Regions from separate parts of the Streptomyces sp. NPDC006687 genome, predicted to be linked through region 2. Evidence: riboswitches for the same ligand, from Rfam matches in the RefSeq annotation. Region 2 holds a riboswitch; the other holds the start of a gene.
The links. Region 2 has a riboswitch for S-adenosylmethionine ahead of ABZ716_RS04320 (aminotransferase class V-fold PLP-dependent enzyme). Riboswitches for the same ligand answer to the same signal wherever they lie in the genome.
Positions count from the first base shown of each region.

Region 1 (3,374 bases), on a different contig from region 2:
TATCTCCAGCATGGGCGGCCGTTCCTCCGTGTCCACGGGGTAGGTGCGCGGAACGAACCCGTCCGGCCCCCTCTCGAACTGGGTGAGCTCCGGCCGGGTGAGGTGCCCGCGCGAGAGCCGCAGCTGCGCGGTGCGGTAGATGGACGCGGCCATCCGGCCCAGGGCCTGCCCGTCCTGGTGGCGGTGCAGCCGGACCCCCACGTCGACCTGGGCGAGGGCGTCCAGCCCGACGGTGTGGAGGGCGTCCACGAGCAGCCCGAGCTCGACCCCGTAGCCGACGGGGAAGGGCAGGCGTTCCAGCAGGGAGCGGCGTACGGCGTACTCGCCGCCGAGCGGCTGGACGAAGCCGGCCAGCTGGGGCCAGTGGAGGTTGAGCAGGGGCCGCGCCACCAGTTCCGTGACCCGTCCGCCCTGGCCGGGGGCGTCCCCCAGCGGGCGGTCGTACATGGCCTTGACGAACTGCACCTGCGGGTCGGTGAGCAGCGGGCCGACGATGCCGGAGACGAAGGCGGAGGTGAAGTCCCGCAGGTCGGCGTCGACGAAGCAGACGATCTCCCCGGTGGTGGCCAGCAGCGAGCGCCACAGCACCTCGCCCTTGCCGCGGACGGCCGGGACGCGCGGCAGGATCTCGTCGCGGTGCACCACCCGGGCGCCGGCCTTCGCCGCGATCTCGGCCGTGCGGTCGGCGGACCCGGAGTCGATCACCACGAGCTCGTCGACCAGGGGGACCGGCAGCCCCTCGATCAGGTCGCGCCGGATCACCTCCACGATCTGTCCGACCGTGGCCTCCTCGTCGAGGGCGGGCAGTACCACGCTCACGGTGGTCCCGGCCGCCCGTTTCCGGTCGAGCAGCTGGTCGAGCGGTCGGTCGGCGGCGGACCAGGAGCGGTCGGCCAGCCAGCGCTCCACCTCATCCAGCACTCTCAGCACTCCCTGATCATCCGGCGGCGGCATCGGACCCGGCTGTTTTCGGCCGGTTCGTGATCCATCTCGCGCTTCGGACAGCCGTCTCAACGCGCCGTCCCTTTCGGTTACAGTCTTGAACAACGCGAAGGCCCGCCACATGCCGGGGGTCCTCGCCACAAACGCACCGGCGCGCCATCGAGCGCGTGTGCCGGTGCCATACCGCTCATCCAGAGGGGCAGAGGGACACGGCCCGTTGAAGCCCCGGCAACCCTCCAGTCGGTTCTCGCTCGCGCGGGGCCCCGGCTAGGGAAGGTGCCAATTCCGTCTCATGGCGAAGTGCGCCATGGGGAAGATGAGGAGAAAGGGCCTCGCCATCATGGCTGCACAGACCGCCGCTATCCCTGCCCCGTCGGAGTCCACCGCCGCCGGATCCGTCGATCTCGGTCCCGCCACCGGCCTTTCCTGTCGTGAGTGCGGTACCCGTTTCGAGCTCGGCCCCATCTTCGCCTGCGTCGAGTGCTTCGGTCCGCTGGAGGTCGCCTACGAGCTGCCCGCCGGCGACCCTGAGGCGCTGCGCGCGGCGATCGAGGCCGGCCCCAACAACATCTGGCGCTACGCCCCGCTGCTGCCCGTCCCCGCGGACGTGGCGTCCAAGCCGAGCCTGAACCCGGGGTTCACCAAGCTCGTGGACGCGCGGAACCTGGCCAAGGAGCTGGGCGTCACCGGCAAGCTGTACGTCAAGGACGACTCCGGCAACCCGACGCACTCCTTCAAGGACCGCGTCGTGGCCATCGCCGTCGAGGCGGCCCGCGCGTTCGGCTTCACCACCCTCTCCTGCTCCTCCACGGGCAACCTGGCCGGCGCCGTCGGCGCGGCGGCGGCCCGCGCGGGCTTCCGCTCCTGCGTGTTCATCCCGCACGACCTGGAGCAGGGCAAGGTCGTCATGGCCGGTGTCTACGGTGGCGAGCTGGTCGGCATCGAGGGCAACTACGACGACGTCAACCGCTTCTGCTCCGAGCTCATCGGTGACCCGCTGGGCGAGGGCTGGGGCTTCGTCAACGTCAACCTGCGCCCCTACTACGGGGAGGGTTCCAAGACCCTCGCCTACGAGATCTGTGAGCAGCTCGGCTGGCAGCTTCCCGACCAGATCGTCATCCCGATCGCGTCCGGATCGCAGCTGACCAAGATCGACAAGGGTCTCCAGGAGCTGATCAAGCTCGGTCTGGTCGAGGACAAGCCGTACCGGATCTTCGGCGCCCAGGCCGAGGGCTGCTCCCCGGTGTCCACCGCCTTCAAGGCCGGGCACGACGTGGTCCGCCCGCAGAAGCCGGACACGATCGCCAAGTCCCTGGCCATCGGCAACCCTGCGGACGGCCCGTACGTGCTCGACATCGCCCGCCGCACCGGCGGCTTCGTCGAGGACGTCAACGACGAGCAGGTCGTCGAGGCGATCCGGATCCTGGCTCAGACCGAGGGCATCTTCGCCGAGACCGCGGGCGGTGTGACCGTCGGCGTGACGAAGAAGCTCATCGAGAACGGGCTCCTGGACCCCTCGCTGACCACCGTGGTCCTGAACACCGGTGACGGCCTCAAGACCCTGGAGGCGGTGGCCGGCACCGGCCAGACCGCCACCATCCGCCCGAGCCTGGACGCGTTCCGCGCCGCCGGCCTGGCCTGACCCTTCCCTCGCACTACACGGAAAGGCGGTAGCGCCATGAGCGTCAACGTCCGCATCCCCACCATCCTGCGCACCTACACCGGCGGCGCCGCCGAGGTCCCGGCCGAGGGCGCGACCCTGGCCGAGGTCATCGACTCCCTGGAGGCGAACCACCCGGGCATCGCCGCGCGCGTCCTGGACGACCAGGGCAAGCTGCGCCGCTTCGTGAACGTCTACGTCAACGACGACGACGTGCGCTTCGAGGGCGGCCTGCAGGCGGCGACGCCGGACGGCGCGGGCGTTTCGATCATTCCCGCCGTGGCGGGCGGCTGCTGACGCGCGAAGAGCGTCGCGCCGCATTCTGAATTGCCCCCTCCGCTAAAAGCGGAGGGGGCAATTCTGCTTGATTGGGCGCGGTAGAGTTGGGGAAGTCCCCTCCGTCGTTCTTGCCCGCCGCATATGAACGGGCAGGAAGAGGGTTGACATTGAGTCAACATGCACGTGTCTTTTGGGGCATTGGTGCGGCTTGTCTGGCCCGACTTGCCCAGGAATAGGCCAAATTTTCAGCCCATTTCCACATGCGTTCGTGTCCAGATTTCTCGTCGGAATGACCTGTTGCAGACAGCAGCGGTGCAGATACATTCAGCCCCGGTCGAGGCGTTCCGGCGCAAGTTCTGACCCGGGTCCGCGAAGTGCGGACCTGCGCAAGGGCCAGTAATAGGGGAGTTAGGCATGGCTCAGGGCACCGTCAAGTGGTTCAACGCGGAGAAGGGCTACGGCTTCATCGCGGTCGACGGTGGTGCGGATGTGT
Region 1 is NZ_JBEYJJ010000014.1:35,223-38,596, reverse strand. It holds gene ABZ716_RS18595 (glucosyl-3-phosphoglycerate synthase) at 1-921, opposite strand, end outside; SAM riboswitch class I at 1,127-1,265, shown strand; gene thrC (threonine synthase) at 1,283-2,584, shown strand; gene ABZ716_RS18585 (MoaD/ThiS family protein) at 2,621-2,899, shown strand; gene ABZ716_RS18580 (cold-shock protein) at 3,296-3,374, shown strand, end outside.
Region 1: linked by a shared signal. The riboswitch ahead of thrC (threonine synthase) and the one ahead of ABZ716_RS04320 (aminotransferase class V-fold PLP-dependent enzyme) in region 2 are both predicted to bind S-adenosylmethionine.

Region 2 (3,374 bases):
CGGGACCACGACAAGGTGCTGCACGGTCGCGAGACCGGCATCATCAAGCGTCTGCCGCACGGTGAGTTCGTCGAGGTCCACGAGCCGCTCCCGCAGGGCAAGCTGCACACCCTCACCTCGCACGAGCAGTACAAGCCGCTCGACCTCGGCCCGACGGTCGACGAGAACGGCGTCGAGCGCAAGGTGACGGGCGCCCAGAAGCTGCGGGCCAAGCTCAGCAAGGGCTTCTACGCGGAGGGCAACCAGATCCCGAAGCCCACCGCCGAGGAGTACAAGGAGATCCAGTCCGGCCACGGCCACCACTGATCTCCGGCATGACCGCTTGAGGGATCGATCCAGGTCGATCCTGGTGTCGCCACGGCAAGAGCCCCCGTCCAGGGTCTGGACGGGGGCTCATTGCCGTCTCCGGGGCTGGATAGGCTGAGATCCTTCCCCTTGGACGGGAGAACCCGACGAGCAGCAGGAGCTGACCATGAACGTTGCGACCCCGGCAGGCGGCGACAGCGTGGCGGCCCCCACCTGGCCGGGCATCCTGGAGGCCCTGCTCAGCGGCCGCGACCTCACCTCCGACCACACCGCCTGGGCCATGGAGCGGATCATGCGCGGGGAGGCCACCGACGCGCAGATCGCCGGCTTCGCGGTGGCGCTGCGGGCCAAGGGCGAGACCGTCCAGGAGTACACGGGACTCGTCCGGACGATGTACGCCCACGCCAACCTGATCGAGGTGCCCGGGCGGACCGTGGACATCGTCGGCACCGGCGGCGACGGCGCCAAGACCGTCAACATCTCGACCATGTCCGCGATCGTGGCCGCCGGCGCGGGCGCGAAGGTCGTCAAGCACGGCAACCGGGCCGCCTCCTCCGCCAGCGGCTCCTCCGACGTCCTGGAGAAGCTCGGCGTCAACCTGGCCCTGACCCCCCGGCGGGTGGCCGAGGTCGCCGAGGAGGCGGGCATCACCTTCTGCGCCGCCGTGGTCTTCCACCCGGCCCTGCGGTACGCGGCCTCGGCCCGCCGGGACCTGGGGGTGCGCACCGCCTTCAACGGCCTCGGCCCGCTCACCAACCCCGCCCGGGTCACGGCCCAGGCGGTCGGGGTCGCGGACGGCCGGCTGGCGCCGATCATGGCCGGGGTGCTCGCGGAGCGGAACACCTCCGCCCTGGTCTTCCGCGGGGACGACGGCCTGGACGAGCTGACCACCACCGGGACCTCCCGGGTGTGGTGGGTGCGCGAGGGCCGGATCACCGAGCACGCCTTCGACCCGCGCGACGTGGGCATCGGGACCATCGACATCTCGGCCCTGCGCGGCGGCGACCCCTCCTACAACGCCGACGTGGCCCGCCGCCTGCTGGCGGGGGAGACCGGTCCGGTGCGCGACGCCGTCCTGCTGAACGCGGCGTCCGCCCTGGTGGCCCTGGACCCGGGCCCGGGCTCGCTGGAGGAGCAGCTGGCCGCGGGGATGGCCCGTGCGGCCGAGTCCATCGACTCGGGCGCCGCCCGGGCCGCGCTGGAGCGCTGGGTGGCGGCCAGCAACGCCTGAGCCGTTCTCCGCCACGACCCCGGTCCGCATCGTGGACCGGGGTCTTGCGCTGCGGGCATCCTGTGGCAGGATGCTCTCCAAGGTCACGAGTGACAGCGTTTTGGCCCCGGCTCGCTGTCCGGCAACCCTCCTTCCGTGGCGGGGTGCCCCGGGTGATGACCAGGCCGTAGGCAGCGAGGTCTACGGCAAGCGCGGATCCCTCGACACCAGGGGTCCTGGTCCTCCGAGGAGCGTTTTCCGTGAGCAAGCGAATGCGATAGGGCGACTCCGCCCCTTCTTCACCCCTCGGACACCGGGTCCCTTCCGCGTACCCGCACCGCTTCCGAGGCACTTCCCGTACCCCTGACGGCCGTCACCGCCGTGCGCCCCGCCGCGCCGCGCAGCCGTCCCCGCGTACGGGCACACCGAAGCCATTCCGCCCCTGCCTGCCGGGAGATACCGCCATGTCCGCATCCCTGAACGCCGCCGCCACCACCACCGTCCGTACCGCCCCCGCCGAGCCCGTGTGTGCCGAGCCGCTGCCCGTGCTCGGACGGGACGTCACCGTCCCGCTGGTCACCGGCGGCGAGGTCAGCTACGCGGCCCTGGACTACGCCGCCAGCGCCCCCGCGCTCCAGCGGGTCTGGGACGACGTCGCCGCGTACGCCCCGTACTACGGCAGCGTCCACCGCGGCGCCGGATACCTCTCGCAGCTCTCCACCGACCTCTTCGAGCAGAGCCGGGCCACCGTCGCCGCGTTCCTCGGCTGCCGCGCCGGTGACCAGGTGGTCTTCACCCGTTCCACCACCGACTCCCTCAACCTGCTCGCGGCCGTGCTCCCGGCCGGCTGCCAGGTGTTCGTCTTCGAGACCGAGCACCACGCCTCGCTGCTGCCCTGGCGCGACGCGCAGGTCACCTACCTCGACGCCCCGCGCACCCCGGCCCAGGCCGTCGCCACCCTGGAGCGGGCGCTGGCCGACCGGGAGCCCCACGGCCCCGCCCTGGTCTGCGTGACCGGCGCGTCCAACGTCACCGGCGAGCTGTGGCCGGTCAAGGAGCTCGCCGCCGCCGCGCACGCCCACGGCGCGCGGATCGTGCTGGACGCCGCCCAGCTGGCCCCCCACCACCCGGTCTCCGTAGAGGAGCTGGACGTGGACTGGGTCGCCTTCTCGGGGCACAAGCTGTACGCGCCCTTCGGCTCGGGCGTGCTCGCCGGCCGGGCGGACTGGCTCCAGGAGGCCGAGCCGTACCTCGCCGGGGGCGGCGCCTCCCGTACGGTCGCCCGCCGCGAGGACGGCGGGGTCGAGGTCGCCTGGCACACCACCGCCGCCCGCCACGAGGCCGGCTCGCCGAACGTCATCGGCGTCTACGCCATCGCCTCCGCCTGCCGGGCGCTCCAGGAGGCAGGCTTCGACGGGCTCGTCGCCCGCGAGCGGCACCTCATCGCGAAGGTCCGCGAGGGGCTGGCGGAGGTCCCGCAGGTACGGGTGCTGTCGCTGTTCGGCGACGAGGCCCCGCGCGTGGGCGTCATCTCGTTCGTGGTCGACGGCTGGAACAGCTCGCACTTCGCGGCGGCGCTCTCCGCCGAGTACGGGATCGGCGTGCGCGACGGGCTGTTCTGCGCCCACCCGCTGGTGCGGACCCTGCTCGGCGGCGAGCCGCAGGAGCCCGGCGAGTGCGGCGCGCCGGAGGCGGCCGCGGGCGAGAGGTCCCTGAACGCGATCCGCGTCAGCTTCGGCGCCGGCACCCCCGACGAGCACGTGGAGCGCTTCGTCCGCGCGGTGCGCGAACTCGTCACTGACGGCGCGAAGTGGCGGTACCGCACGGAAGAGGGCCGCTGCGTCCCGGCGGTGTAGGG
Region 2 is NZ_JBEYJJ010000002.1:425,233-428,606, forward strand. It holds gene ABZ716_RS04310 (cytochrome bc complex cytochrome b subunit) at 1-306, shown strand, start outside; gene trpD (anthranilate phosphoribosyltransferase) at 473-1,537, shown strand; SAM riboswitch class IV at 1,619-1,735, shown strand; gene ABZ716_RS04320 (aminotransferase class V-fold PLP-dependent enzyme) at 1,981-3,372, shown strand.